DNA from 3 places in the Corynebacterium lujinxingii genome. Region 2 is predicted to be linked to each of the others. Evidence: predicted binding sites of a transcription regulator. Region 2 holds the regulator's gene; each other region holds the start of a gene.
What was found. Region 2 encodes LexA, which represses DNA repair genes until DNA is damaged. Its sites were predicted from a motif close to CGAACANNTGTTCG; they were not measured.
Positions count from the first base shown of each region.

Region 1 (4,266 bases), 590 kb from region 2:
CAGGGACTTCACGTGGGGTCCTCCATCGTCAAACGTATTCGAAGGTTATTCTCGGGTTCACTTTAGCGTCTAGGCAGTAACTTTTCCCATTTTCTCCCCTATTCGGTGCGGTGCGAGGGGTCGTCGACAAGCAAAAGCTCCTTTGACTGCGGTGGTAAGGTGGTGGGGTCAAAACCTTGCCGGGAGCCCCAAGGAGCGTTTATGGAATTCAAGGTCGGAGAAGTGGTCGTCTACCCGCACCACGGCGCAGCGCGGATTGCGGACATCGAGCAGCGTGAAATGCGCGGCGAGAAGCTGGACTTCCTAGTGCTGCAGATTCTCCACTCCGACCTCGAAGTTCGCGTTCCGGTGAAGAACTCCGAACTTGTGGGCGTGCGCGACGTGGTCAACGAGGAAGGCCTGCAGAAGGTGTTCTCGGTGCTGCGCGAAACCGACGTGGAAGAAGCTGGCAACTGGTCGCGCCGTTACAAGGCGAACCAGGAGCGCTTGGCGTCCGGCGACATCAATAAGGTGGCCGAGGTCGTACGTGACCTGTGGCGCCGCGACCAGGGCAAGGGGTTGTCCGCGGGCGAGAAACGCATGCTGGGTAAGGCCCGCCAGATTCTCGTTGGTGAGCTTGCGCTTGCAGAGCCGGTGGATGAAAAGAAGGTCGAGGAGATGGATGCGCAGATCAAGCGCATTATCGACGAGCAAGTCAAGGCCGGCATCTCCGTGGATCCGGGCCCGGTCAGCGACGACGACGATGTCGACCTGGACGAGCTCTCCTTCGACGACGAAGAGTAATTGGACCGCCGGGTCGTAGCGGTCGTTGCGGCCGCAGGGCAGGGCACGCGTCTTGGCGCGGAGGTGCCGAAGGCGTATGTGCCTCTGCGCGGGCGCACGCTGCTTGAGCGCTCCGTTACTGCGATGGAGACGTCCGAGATCGTGGACCGGGTCGTCGTCGTGGTCAGCCCCTCCATGGAGTCGCACGCGCGGCAGTGCTTGCGCGAACACCATGTGTCATTTGTTCATGGTGGCGCCGAGCGGGCCGACTCCATCTTTGCGGCACTCCGCGCAATTTCGCTTGACGACGCCTGCGTGCTCGTCCATGACGCCGCCCGCGCTCTCACCCCTCCCGGCATGATCGCGCGCGTTGCCCGCGCGGTTCTCGACGGCGCGCCCGCTGTCGTGCCGGTCGTGCCGGTGGCGGACACAGTGAAGCAGGTTTCCGGCAATGTGGTGGAGGCGACTCTGGATCGCAGCGCTCTGCGTGCTGCTCAGACGCCCCAGGGGTTTGATCTACGCACCCTGCGTGAGGCCAACGAATCCTATTTTTCCAGTGCGCCCGATTTCGTTGCGACCGACGATGCCTCGCTGATGGAGTGGTTCGGCGCACCCGTGACCACGGTCGCCGGCGATCCCATGGCGTTCAAGATCACCACTCCGATCGACCTCCGCCTTGCGCAGAGCATTACCGACGAGGTCGAACCGACCATTTTCGAAGTCCCCGGGTCCTAAGCTCTCAGGCCGTGTCGGGGCGGTCTGCTATGTGTATGTGTGGCGCATTGTGGGGATTTACTCGTTCGAACAAATATTTTATAAGAAGTTTGAAATGACCCTTGACGGTATTGAGGTTCGTCGGTATGTTCGAAAGTGAAACCGAAAGGGGGGACGATGGCCGAACGATACTTCGCTACGGAACGCGAGGGGGATCCGCTCAGTGCCGCAGGCCAGGCGATGCGCGATATCGAATACGAGATCTTCAGCCGTTATGCCGAGCCTGGAGTGGTAGTCGAGGATTTCGAACTCGAGTGCCAACGTATTGCGAGCGCCGTCGGGCGCAGCGTGACTTGGGCAGAAAACGGCATTCTGGGGTATTCGGTGCTGGCCGATTTACCTCGGTTGCGTGCGATGCAAGAGACCACGCGCCGGCTGGACCTGACCCGCATTTGCGCCATCGAATCCGCGCTCAACAGGCTGAACGAACTGGCTACACCTGAAACGCTCGCCGAGTTCGACAACTTTTTGGTGAAGGTCTTTACGCCCCGTGCCGCTGGGGTGGAGTTGCCGTCGCCGACGTCTCTGAAACGGCGGCTGCGCGACCGAATCAAGCAGATCGACTCCAAACTGGCGCCGGACTCGAAGAAGATCAAAGACCGGAAGAAGGCCAAGGACGAGCCATTCGGCACCTGCCAAACTATGTTCTACGGCCAGGATGACGGCGATGCTGGACTCAGCATCAGCGGTGATGCCGCCACTATCGGTTTGATGGACCGGTATGTTGCTGCCGTCGCCAAGGAGTACAAGCTCACTCAGGACGAAACGATCCAGCAACTCCTGACCGGCCAGCTCAACGCGGACGTTCAACTGGTGCTGTACGCCTTCGCGCCGAAGACACCTGGTTCGGGCTACTACGTGCCTGGATTCGGCTGGACCGGGGCAGAAGGCTCAGAAGCGTTCGATGCGCTCGTCGAAAATGGCGCCGTGAAGGTCGTCGACCTCGACGACGCCGAGCACGTCTCCACCGACGCCTACGTACCAACCGAGGCGATGAAAGCCTACGTCCAGGCCCGCGACGGGTCCTGTCGTTGGCCCGGATGCAACGTCGAGGCCGAGCGCTGCCAGCTCGACCACCGCATCCCACACGGTGACGGCGGCGAAACCACCGCGTCGAACCTGTTCTGCCTGTGCCAGCGCCACCACAACATCAAGACCGACCGTCGTGCAGTTTACCTCGTCGACCACATGTCCGGCGACGTCGTGTGGTTGTTCGCAGACGGCACCTACCAGGTTGCGGAACCGGACGGATTCCTCGTCGACTACCTCGAAGGCGAAGGGAACCCAAGGTGGAAATCCACACTCGAGCAACGTCGAGCGAGACGCAAAGACAACGCCGAGTTCTACGCCCGCTGTCACTCAGCGGTGGAGCAGTACGAAAAGGATTACGACTGGGACGAGTGCATGGCGACGATTAAAACGCTCGAGGACAAGTTCGGTCGGACCTTCGAATATCCACCGGAAAAGATGCTCGACATCACGCCGGAAATCCTGGCATCCTATCGGCGTCATTTGGAGGAACCGGACGTCTACGAAGAGTTCGATCCGGAAACTCAGGAGTGGGTAACCTGCAAAATATGACCAACTTGCGAGTAGGAACAGCAACCGACGCCCACCAAATTCAGGCCGGTAAAGAATGCTGGATCGCCGGCATCCTCCACGACGACCAGGACGGTTGCGAGGGCCATTCCGACGGCGACGTGGTCAGCCACGCCATTGTCGACGCCGTACTGGCAGCGGCGGGTCTCGGCGACCTCGGTTCCTTCGTCGGGGTGGGGCGCCCGGAGTATGACGGCGTGAAGGGCATCCAACTGCTCCAGGAGCTTCAACAACTCCTCTCTACCCACGGGGACACGGTGGTGAACGTCTCCGCGCAGCTCATCGCCCAGACCCCCAAAATGGGCCCGGTGCGGGAGGAAGCGGAAAGGGTCCTCTCTGAGGCCTTGGGGGCCCCGGTATCGGTGTCGGCGACCACCACGGACCACATGGGCTTTACCGGACGGGGCGAAGGGCGCGCAGCCATCGCGACGGCGCTGGTGGAACGAAAGTTCCCAACTTCGTAACTAAAGTCTCCCATTTGCGGTTTTAGCTTCCATCCGGGAAATCGTCGCGTTACTGTGATCGCATGCGAAAGATCATGACAGCGGTCAGTGCAGCCGTGGCAGCCGTGGCCCTGGCGCACGCCCCAATCGCGGGTGCGGTCCCGGCGATGCCGCAGGGCTACCCAATTGAGAATTTGGACACCGAATGCCGGGCCGGCGTGACGCCGGAATGGCGTTACGGGGAAACAGCGCGCCGGTACCTGGCGGACGGCACCCTGCAATTCACTAACCGCACCGATCAGACCGTGCCCTACACCGCAACGGTAGAAACCGGCACGAACCGCAAGATCGAGGCCAACTCTAAGGCGGCGCTGCCAAGCGGCTGGGACACCACCGCGAAGACGGACATCGGCCTGAAGGAATCCAACGGCTGGATTGAAGGCGAAACCTTTGGTCCCATCGAGCTCGGTCCGGGAGAGTCCTTCCGCGTGGACTACGGGGTGCTGGAGAAGGACTTCATCTCCATGTTCGTCACCTGCGACAACGGGGTGTTGCGTAACGCCCCGGGCGCGAACGTCATCCGCGGCACCGGTCCGGCGGAGCGCTATGCGTTCGCGTACATCATCAAGGCGGACGGCAGCGTTTCTGAGCTTGCCATGGAGATCCCTTCGCGAAGCCAGGGGGCGAA
Region 1 covers NZ_CP061032.1:1,968,384-1,972,649, reverse strand. Annotated here, with positions in the region: gene IAU68_RS09820 (hypothetical protein) at 1-12, opposite strand, end outside; gene IAU68_RS09815 (CarD family transcriptional regulator) at 202-783, shown strand; gene ispD (2-C-methyl-D-erythritol 4-phosphate cytidylyltransferase) at 784-1,497, shown strand; gene IAU68_RS09805 (HNH endonuclease signature motif containing protein) at 1,654-3,117, shown strand; gene ispF (2-C-methyl-D-erythritol 2,4-cyclodiphosphate synthase) at 3,114-3,599, shown strand; gene IAU68_RS09795 (hypothetical protein) at 3,662-4,266, shown strand, end outside.
Region 1: the regulator LexA is predicted to act here: its motif matches at 1,564-1,577, upstream of IAU68_RS09805 (HNH endonuclease signature motif containing protein).

Region 2 (4,266 bases):
TTCAGGTGTTCTTTGCCGCCGCCTTCCGGAGCGGCGATGAGGAACACCAATTCTGCGTCACCGTCAGGTCCGGAAAAGTCGACCGGGTTGGTCAACCGGGCGAACGCGAGCGTCGGTTCGGTGACTGCCTCGCTGCGGCAGTGCGGGATAGCGACACGTCCGTTAACGCCGGTACCGGCCTTCGCCTCGCGGGCAGTGGCAGCCTCGGCGATCGGGGCGGCATCGCTCGCTCGGCCGCTGGCAGCGACCAGGCCGGCCAGCTCTGCGATGACATCCGGGGGTGCGGCACCCCAGTCGGCGTCGAGGCGCACGAGCTCGGGCGTGATCAGTGGAGAGTTCACTTGGCCTTCCTTTGATTGAGTTATACGGGGAAAACTTCGGTCTGCTCGAGATTGAGATCTTCCGGCGAGGGCAAACCGGTGCCGGGCATCGATGCCGCTGCAGATCCGTAGGACACAGCGCGACGCAGGCATTCTGCAGCGGGGGCGTCGTCGAGACGCGCGATGAGGTAGCCCGCGAGCGAACTATCACCCGCGCCGACGGTCGACCGCACCTCGGTCGGCGGTGGCGTGGCTGCCCATGCGCCGTCCTTGTTGACCAGACAAGCGCCGGAGCCGCCGAGGGTGACTAAGACGGCCTCGACACCACGAGCGACAAGGTCTCGACCGGCGGTGACGACAGGCGCAAAATCGCCGGCCTGGGCGCGCTGCTCGAGCTCCGCGCCATCCTCGCCAGTGAGCTGGGCGAGTTCAAAGGCGTTCGGCTTCAGCACATCCGGAGCGGCCTCTTCGAGTCGCTCGCCGAGCGCTACGAGAGGAGCGTCGGAGGTGTCGACCGCAATCACCGCGCCAGGCGCACTACGGCGCGCGGCACGGACGAGCGTGCTGTACCAGTGCGCTGGAGCACCTGGTGGTAGGGAACCCGCGAGGACGACAGCGTGGGCGGAGCGGCAACGCTTCTCCAGCGAAGACTCGACGGCGGTGAGCTCGTCGTCGGAAAGCGTTGCCCCCGCCTCGTTGATTTTGGTTGTTGTGCCGTCATCCTCAGTGATGGCGGTGTTGGTGCGCACCTGCGCCTCAACGTGCACCGGCAAAAATTGAGCAGGCACCGAGCGCATCGCTTTGGCGAACGGGTCGCTTTGCTGGCACGGCGCGACTGCGATGGCCTCGAGACCCGCTTTCGCTGCGACATGGGCGACGTTAATGCCTTTGCCACCGGCCTCTTTACGGGTCTCGGTCGCACGTGCGACCTCGCCCCGTTTCAGGGCAGGGATACGCACGGTGGCGTCGATGCTCGGATTCGGGGTGACGGTAACGATACGTTTGACGGTCTTTTCGCTGCTCACCCCCTCAGTGTGTCCGAATATGTCTGTTTGTGCAATGGTTCGGACACATTCGGTTCTAAACGGGGGTGTGTACCGTCCGCATTATGTTGTGGCGAGAACGACCTCAATGTCGTTTCGGCGCAGCTCTGCGACAAACGTTTCTGGCGCGTCGTCGTCTGTGATCACCACGTCGATCGCGTCGAGCGGGGCGAAGCTGACCAGGTAGTCATTGCCGATCTTCGTCGAATCGCACAAGACCACAACCTTCTGCGCGTTCGTGACCATGGACGACTTCACCGCCGCCTCTTGGGCATCTGCAGTGGACAAACCGTGGTCGATAGTCAGCGCGTTCGTGCCGATGAATGCGACATCCGCGCGCATGAGCGCCAAGGTACGAAGGGCGGTGCCTCCGACGACTGCTTGGGTGATGGCGCGCACGCTACCGCCGAGGAGCTGGACGTCGTTGAGGCCGGCGGTGGACAAGTCGAGTGCGATGGGCAGCGAATTCGTGACAATCGAGCACTCGCGCCCGGCGACGTGATCGGCTAACAGGCCCGCGAAGTGGGCTGTTGTGGTGCCGGAGTCGAGGAATATACCGGCGCCGGAGTGTTCGGGGAGGTACTTCAGTGCGGCTTGGGCAATGGCGTTCTTGGCGCCCGAGGCAGAACGCGAGCGGGCGTCCAGCGGCAGCTCTGAGGTGAGAAACGCCTGGTTGGCAACCGCTCCACCGTGGACGCGGTGTACGACACCCTCGGTGTGCAGGGCGGTCAGGTCGCGACGGATCGTCTCTGCGGTGACATCGAACTTTTCGGCGAGGTCGGCAACGCTCACGCGTCCCTCAACTGCCGTGAGCGACGCGATCTGGCGTTTCCGTTCCTCTGCATACATGGCACCGAGTATCCCAAATCGGGATGCCTATTTGTCTGTGTTTGTGTCCGGTTTCCCCCGGACGTGGGGAGTGAATGGGGGCTAAAGTGTGCGGAAAACGGAGATGACCCGGCCCATAATCTCTGCCTCGTCACCCTTAATCGGGGAGAACGCGTCGTTATGGGGAAGTAGCCATACACCGGTCGAATCGCGGTGGAACTCCTTCACAGTCGCTTCGCCGTCGAGCAGTGCGGCGACGAACTCGCCTTCCTCGGCCACTGGTTGGGAGCGCACGACGACCCAGTCGCCGTTGAGGATGCCCGCATCGCGCATCGACTCCCCGACCACTTGGAGCATGAACACGTCGCCGTCGCCAAGCAGCTCGCCCGGCAGTGGGTAGTACGTGTCTACGTTTTCCTCCGCCAGGATCGGGGCGCCGGCTGCGATTTGGCCAACAACCGGGACATAGCGCGCTGGCGCCGCCTCTTCCGGGGCATCCCGTTTGGTAGGTGCCTTGCGCTTCGGCTTGGTGGACTCCTGAAGGTGGCGCAGATCTACGGCTCGCGGTTTGTTTGGATCGCGACGCAAAAAGCCCTTCTTCTCCAGTTCCTTGAGCTGATAGGCGACGGACGATGTGGACTGTAGACCGGTTGCGTCGCCAATTTCACGGATGCTTGGCGGATAACCACGCAGCACAACGGCATCCTGGATGACCTGCAGGATCCTGCGCTGCCTATCTGACAGTGTGCTCATATCCAAATTGCCTGCCTCGGCCTTCTTCTTTGCCACGAGTTCTCCCTTTCTCACTCCCTGCGGTGTTTGCAGTGTGTTCGAACCTACCAGAGAGGGCAAGTTTGTTCGATATCTTTCGTTCCTGACTAGACACGTGAATGCGCCTTTGCTATAAATCGAACATGTAAGCGGATTCGAACATATAGACGAGTTCACGTTCGAACGTGTCGCGCCCGTTCGTAGAGTGGGACGCAAAACGAAAGGAGTCCAACGTGTCGGTAGCAATGAACCCCACGATGAACAGTGTGAGTTATGCCCGAAGCGCGGGTTCCATTTCGCAGTGTTACGTACAGCCAGTCGAGGTGTGGGACCTAGAGAAGGTGCCTGGCCGGGCGGTAGAGGCGTCTCGTGTTCGAACGCTCGGTGCCTATGATCGAAAAGGTGATCGTTTGAATCTCGTGCACTCCTGTGGCGAGAGGAAGACGGATGACGTTTTCGAATCGCACCGCGAGCGCAAGGAAGGCGTGGTTCTCGCTGCCATCCTCAGCGTCGCTTTGCTGGTCGGTTCCGCGTTCGGCGGGGCATTCAGTGGAACTGAACAGGCGCCCGCGACCCTGGTGACGTCGCAGAATCTCGAGGTCGCCGCGGCTCGGTAGAGCCATCCAGTCCTTTTCGGGGCGGGGGTAGGCTGAGCAACATGTATTGTCCTTTCTGCCACAACGAGCAGACCAGAGTCACTGACTCCCGATTGGTCGAAGCAGGATCCGCGATTCGCAGGCGCCGCGAATGCACACAGTGCGGGGGCAGGTTCACCACTGTGGAAAATGCGGTGTTGACTGTGGTGAAGCGAAACGGTGTGAGTGAACCGTTCGACCGGGACAAGCTCATCGTTGGTGTGCGCCGCGCCTGTCAAGGACGAGACGTCTCCGACGACGCACTCAAACGACTGGCGCAAGAGGTTGAGGAAACCGTCCGCGCTCAAGGAAGCTCCCAGGTGCCCGCGAACGAGATCGGCTTGGCGGTGCTCGAGCCATTGCGCGCTCTTGACGAGGTCGCATACCTGCGCTTTGCTTCCGTGTACAAGTCGTTCGAAAGCGCCGACGATTTCGAATCCGAGATTCGGCTCATGCGCCGGCGCGACCGCGACGAGTTCCGCTAAGTCCCCGCACACGCGTGAGAGCTAGCGCAGCGCGTCAACTTTCTTTTCGATCCTGCGCTGGCTGACCGGGCGGGGAGTGCCCAACCGCTGCGCGAAGAGGCTGACGCGCAACTCTTCGATCAGCCACACAATGTCCTTGTACGCGCGCGTTTTCCGGCGGTTCGCCGGCAGTTTCTGCATCCGC
Region 2 covers NZ_CP061032.1:1,378,633-1,382,898, reverse strand. Annotated here, with positions in the region: gene IAU68_RS06825 (PTS fructose transporter subunit IIABC) at 1-341, opposite strand, end outside; gene IAU68_RS06820 (1-phosphofructokinase family hexose kinase) at 362-1,345, opposite strand; gene IAU68_RS06815 (DeoR/GlpR family DNA-binding transcription regulator) at 1,427-2,212, opposite strand; gene lexA (transcriptional repressor LexA) at 2,294-2,944, opposite strand; gene IAU68_RS06805 (hypothetical protein) at 3,373-3,579, shown strand; gene nrdR (transcriptional regulator NrdR) at 3,621-4,082, shown strand; gene hrpA (ATP-dependent RNA helicase HrpA) at 4,104-4,266, opposite strand, start outside.

Region 3 (4,266 bases), 230 kb from region 2:
GCGCCTGCTACGCCGTGCTCGCGCACGATATTGAAAGTGTCGCCCTCCCCCGCAGCAATCTCGTCGCCGATGTAGTCGAAGCGGGTTTGTACCGGGGTGAAGCGCTCCCCGAACGGCGCGAGGCGCTCGGTGGCTTGCTCAAGCGCGTTCGGGTCGCGGTCGACGCCAATGACTCGGGCTTGCGGGAACACGGTGAGAAAGTGCTCGGTGTGGCCGCCGGCACCGAGGGTGCCGTCGACAAGCACCGCGTTCGCGCCGAACGCTTCAACTGCGGGCGCGAGGAGCTCGGCCATGCGGTCGCGCATCACCGGGACGTGGCCGTGGGGATCGTCAGCGTGTGTGCGGTGCACCATCCCGGGCTCACCCCCTCGCGTTTCTGTGTCGTTGTTCCGCCATGTAACCGGGGAGTATGTAGAGCCCTGCCCGGGGCGGCTGTTCTGATGTCGGGGAAGTACACCAGAACGCTTCACGCCCCGGACAGAGTCCGTACACACTCTCCGAGTGGTTGCCTGCCGCGGGGTAGTCAGTCCTACAGCAGACCGGAGAGAATGTCGTCGTCGTCCGCCGCGGAGAACGCGGCTTCCGTTTCTTCTTGATACTTATTCCAGGACTCGAGGTCCCAGATCTCGAGAAAATCCACCGAACCGATGACCACGCATTCCTTGGACAGGTTTGCGTACTCCCGGTGTGCCGGTGACAGGGTGATTCGGCCCGAACCGTCAAGCGTCTGCTCATCCGCGCTGGCAGCCAGGTTACGGATAAACGCGCGCGCCTTCGGGTTGGTCCGCGATGCCGCCGCGGCCTTGCGGGCGCGGGCAGCGAACTCATCGCGCGGGTACACCGCCAACGAGTGGTCCTGTCCCTTGGTCACCATCAGCCCGTCCGCCAAGTCCTCGCGGAACTTCGCGGGCAGCGTCAGGCGACCTTTGTCGTCGAGCTTGGGAGTGTAGGTTCCCAGAAACATCCGGCGACCTACCTTCCTTCACCTTCAGAAATCGGCTTGTGCAGTTTTCTCGGCTTCGCCCCGTCCCACGCACGTAGTCAAGATGCGTGCCACGGTGCTCCGCTGCGCCCCACTTTAACCCACTTTCACCCACAAACGCCACACTCCGGCGTATCAATTCGCGAAACTTTAAAGAAACTGCAGGTTAACCGGGATGAAAAACGTGGGGAGAATACCCACTCCCCACCATAAAACGGCGCCACAACAGTCACACAACACCCCATAAGACACGTTGAGACGCGACAGCCCCGGCATCAACACGGGATGCAAACTGGAAAAAACGCGGTCGTCAGCGCCCTGGTGGGACAAAGTGGGGCATGTGGGGCGAAGTGGGGCATAAAAAATCGCCTCTCCAAACGGGGAGGCGATGCACTGAAGCTCTCTACTGCCGGTCTTCAAAGCGGCGACGGAAGTTCTCTTCCATACTCATGCTGCGCGGCGAACGAGTCCGCGCACGAGACTGCGCGTTTTGCATCGCGCCGCCGGGCTTTGCCGGGGTGCGCAGCGCCATGATGCCACCGTAGAGCATCACACCGAAGCCGACGATGCTCAGCAGCACGGTCCACAGGCTCATCGATGCCAGCGCCACGCCGCCGAGGAGCAGCACAAGCCCCAGGACGATCAGCGCGAAGCTACGCATCGTGAGGCGCCCGGTCGGCTGCGTTGCACCGCCGCCGGATGCGGGTGCAACGGACGCGCCGAATTTCGGGTCGTCAGCGAGGAGCGATTGCTCGATCTCGCGCAGTGCGCGCATTTCCTGTTCAGAAAGAGCCACGTACGTAATCTCCAGATCCCAGCTTCAGATGAACGTTGATATAGGTACAACGAACATCGTACCGGCATTGTTCCCGGAGCCATCTACGCTGCCAGTGCACCGCCTCCCCCGGTTGTCTCGAGGTAGAACTCTTCCACTGCGCCGATAAGACCGGACACGACAACCGGCGAGGGGTTGTCCTCGATACCGGAGGCGACTCGGCCTCGCTGAGCGGAGTAGGCAGAAAATTCCTGCGCCCAGCGCGCGCCGTCGTCGCCGGTGAGCGCGAGTTTGTCCCAGGCATTCGTCGGCAAGCGCTTGCGTTTGCGCAGCACTGCGCTCTGAGCGTTGCGGGCACCTGCGATACGCAACGCGGCACGGTAGGCGTTTTCCAACGCGAGGTCGTAATGCCCTGCGGAGAACTCCTTGTGCGCGTCGGCAAGCAACGTCTCCGCCGCAAAGAGGAACGTGTCAGCTTTGCGCGGCGCGGCAAAGTCCCCGTACGCCCTACCCGTTGTCGCTGAAACTACGCTGCCCATGACACTTCCCCTTTCATTGCCTGTGTCCGTTGTTGCCGTCGACCGTAAAAGCCCCACCCGACAAACAACCCAAAAATTAGAACACCTTTTCGAACACGTTGACGGATTCCCACCATTTCGCCCCACCCGGGCAGGCGGGATGGTTCGATGGAAGGGTGCATGTTGAGATCCGCCGCCTAACCAAGGCCGAGTTTTCGCTGCTCGCGCCGCGCCTCGTCGATATCTATATCGAGGCGATGGGCTACTCCCCCGCGATGCGCGCGCAGCGTTTGCGGGTCTGGCGCACTGAAGTCGTCTGGCCCGGGTTCGCCGCGGTGGCGGCGGTGTTCGACGACCAGGTCGTCGGTGTGGCCTACGGGTTTCTCGGCGCGCGCGAGCGCTGGTGGGACAAGCAGCTCATTAAGGCGCTGCGCCAGCAGCGGGCGCTGACTGATGAAGACCAGGCCATGATCCGCGACTATTTCGAAGTCGCCGAAGTCCATGTCGACCCCCGCTTCCAGGGAAACGGCATCGGTGCCGCGCTACTGCAGGCGCTGCTCGACACCACAACGGCGAAGTGGGCGATCCTGTCCACACCTGAGGTCGACGGCGAGGCGAACAACGCCTTCGGGCTGTACCGGAAGTTCGGCTTTACTGATGTCGCGCGCGGTTTTCTCTACGAGGGCGACGCGCGCCCCTTCGCGATTCTCGCGCTCGACCTGGCGGGATCACCGGCGAATGCGTCGGCTGACTAGGGTACTTGGCGGATACATTTCGGGAACAGACGTGAGGAGCAGCGTGGCCGGACACGAGTTGGGGATTGGCGACCTGGATGCGGTGCCCGGGATCGTCGAAAAGCACCTTGCGCAATTTTTCGACGAGCGCGGCCCGGCGATTTCCGCGATCGGCGAACCCGTCGCCGAGGCCGTCGCCCATTTGCGCGCCTTCGTGCTCGGCGGTGGAAAGCGGGTGCGCCCCCGCTACGGGTGGGCTGGCTTCGTCGGCGCGGGCGGGCTTGCAACCAGCGAGGACCCTGACGCGGTCCTGCGCGCGATGAGCTCGCTCGAGCTGATTCAAGCGTGCGCGCTGGTCCACGACGACATCATCGATGCCTCCGACACCCGGCGCGGCAACCCCACCGTGCACCGCAGTGTGGAGGCGCAGCACCGCAAGCAAGACATGCTTGGCGACGCCACCGCGTACGGCATCAACACCGCCATCTTGCTCGGCGATCTCGCGCTCGCCTGGGCAGAAGACATGTGGCGCTACTCAGGCGTGTCACTGGAAGCGCTCACCCGCGCCGCCGAGCCGTGGGTGGGCATGCGCACCGAAGTCATCGGCGGACAGCTGCTGGACATCTCTTTGGAGGGCCGCGGCAGTGAATCAGTGGATCTGGCGGACCGCGTCAACCGGTTCAAAACCGCCGCTTACACCATTGAGCGCCCACTGCACTTGGGTGCGGCGGTAGCTGGCGCGGACGATGCGACCATCAGCGCGTTCCGCGGGTACGGCCGCGACATCGGCATCGCGTTCCAGCTTCGCGACGACCTCCTCGGCGTCTTCGGCGACCCCGCCATTACCGGCAAGCCCGCAGGCGACGACCTGCGCGAGGGCAAGCGCACCGTGCTGTTCGCCACCGCGCTGGAGTTGCTCGATCGCGACGCGGCAGCCGAGCTGCGTGCCGGCGTCGGCACCGCCACTGAGCCGGAAGAGATCGCGCGCCTGGCAGCCTTGATCCGTGGCAGCGGCGCAGAAGACGCCGTGGAAGCGCGCATTTCCAGCCTCACCGCATCCGGCCTGGCTCATCTGGATCACGCCGGGATCTCGGACGAAGCGAAGCATGCCCTGACCGTGATGGCCCGCAAGGCCACCGACCGCCGCATGTGATGGCACGTTTTCTCAAACCGCTGCCCGTCGGCGCCCTCGCGGCCGTCCTTATCGCGATCGGCTCGTTCGGGGCGGGCGCGACGCGATACCGCGGCGGCGTGCTG
Region 3 covers NZ_CP061032.1:1,609,231-1,613,496, forward strand. Annotated here, with positions in the region: gene rsmH (16S rRNA (cytosine(1402)-N(4))-methyltransferase RsmH) at 1-353, opposite strand, end outside; gene mraZ (division/cell wall cluster transcriptional repressor MraZ) at 530-964, opposite strand; gene IAU68_RS08000 (DUF3040 domain-containing protein) at 1,386-1,778, opposite strand; gene IAU68_RS08005 (SAV_6107 family HEPN domain-containing protein) at 1,862-2,296, opposite strand; gene IAU68_RS08010 (GNAT family N-acetyltransferase) at 2,452-3,030, shown strand; gene IAU68_RS08015 (polyprenyl synthetase family protein) at 3,074-4,162, shown strand; gene IAU68_RS08020 (alpha-(1->6)-mannopyranosyltransferase A) at 4,162-4,266, shown strand, end outside.
Region 3: the regulator LexA is predicted to act here: its motif matches at 2,375-2,388, upstream of IAU68_RS08005 (SAV_6107 family HEPN domain-containing protein).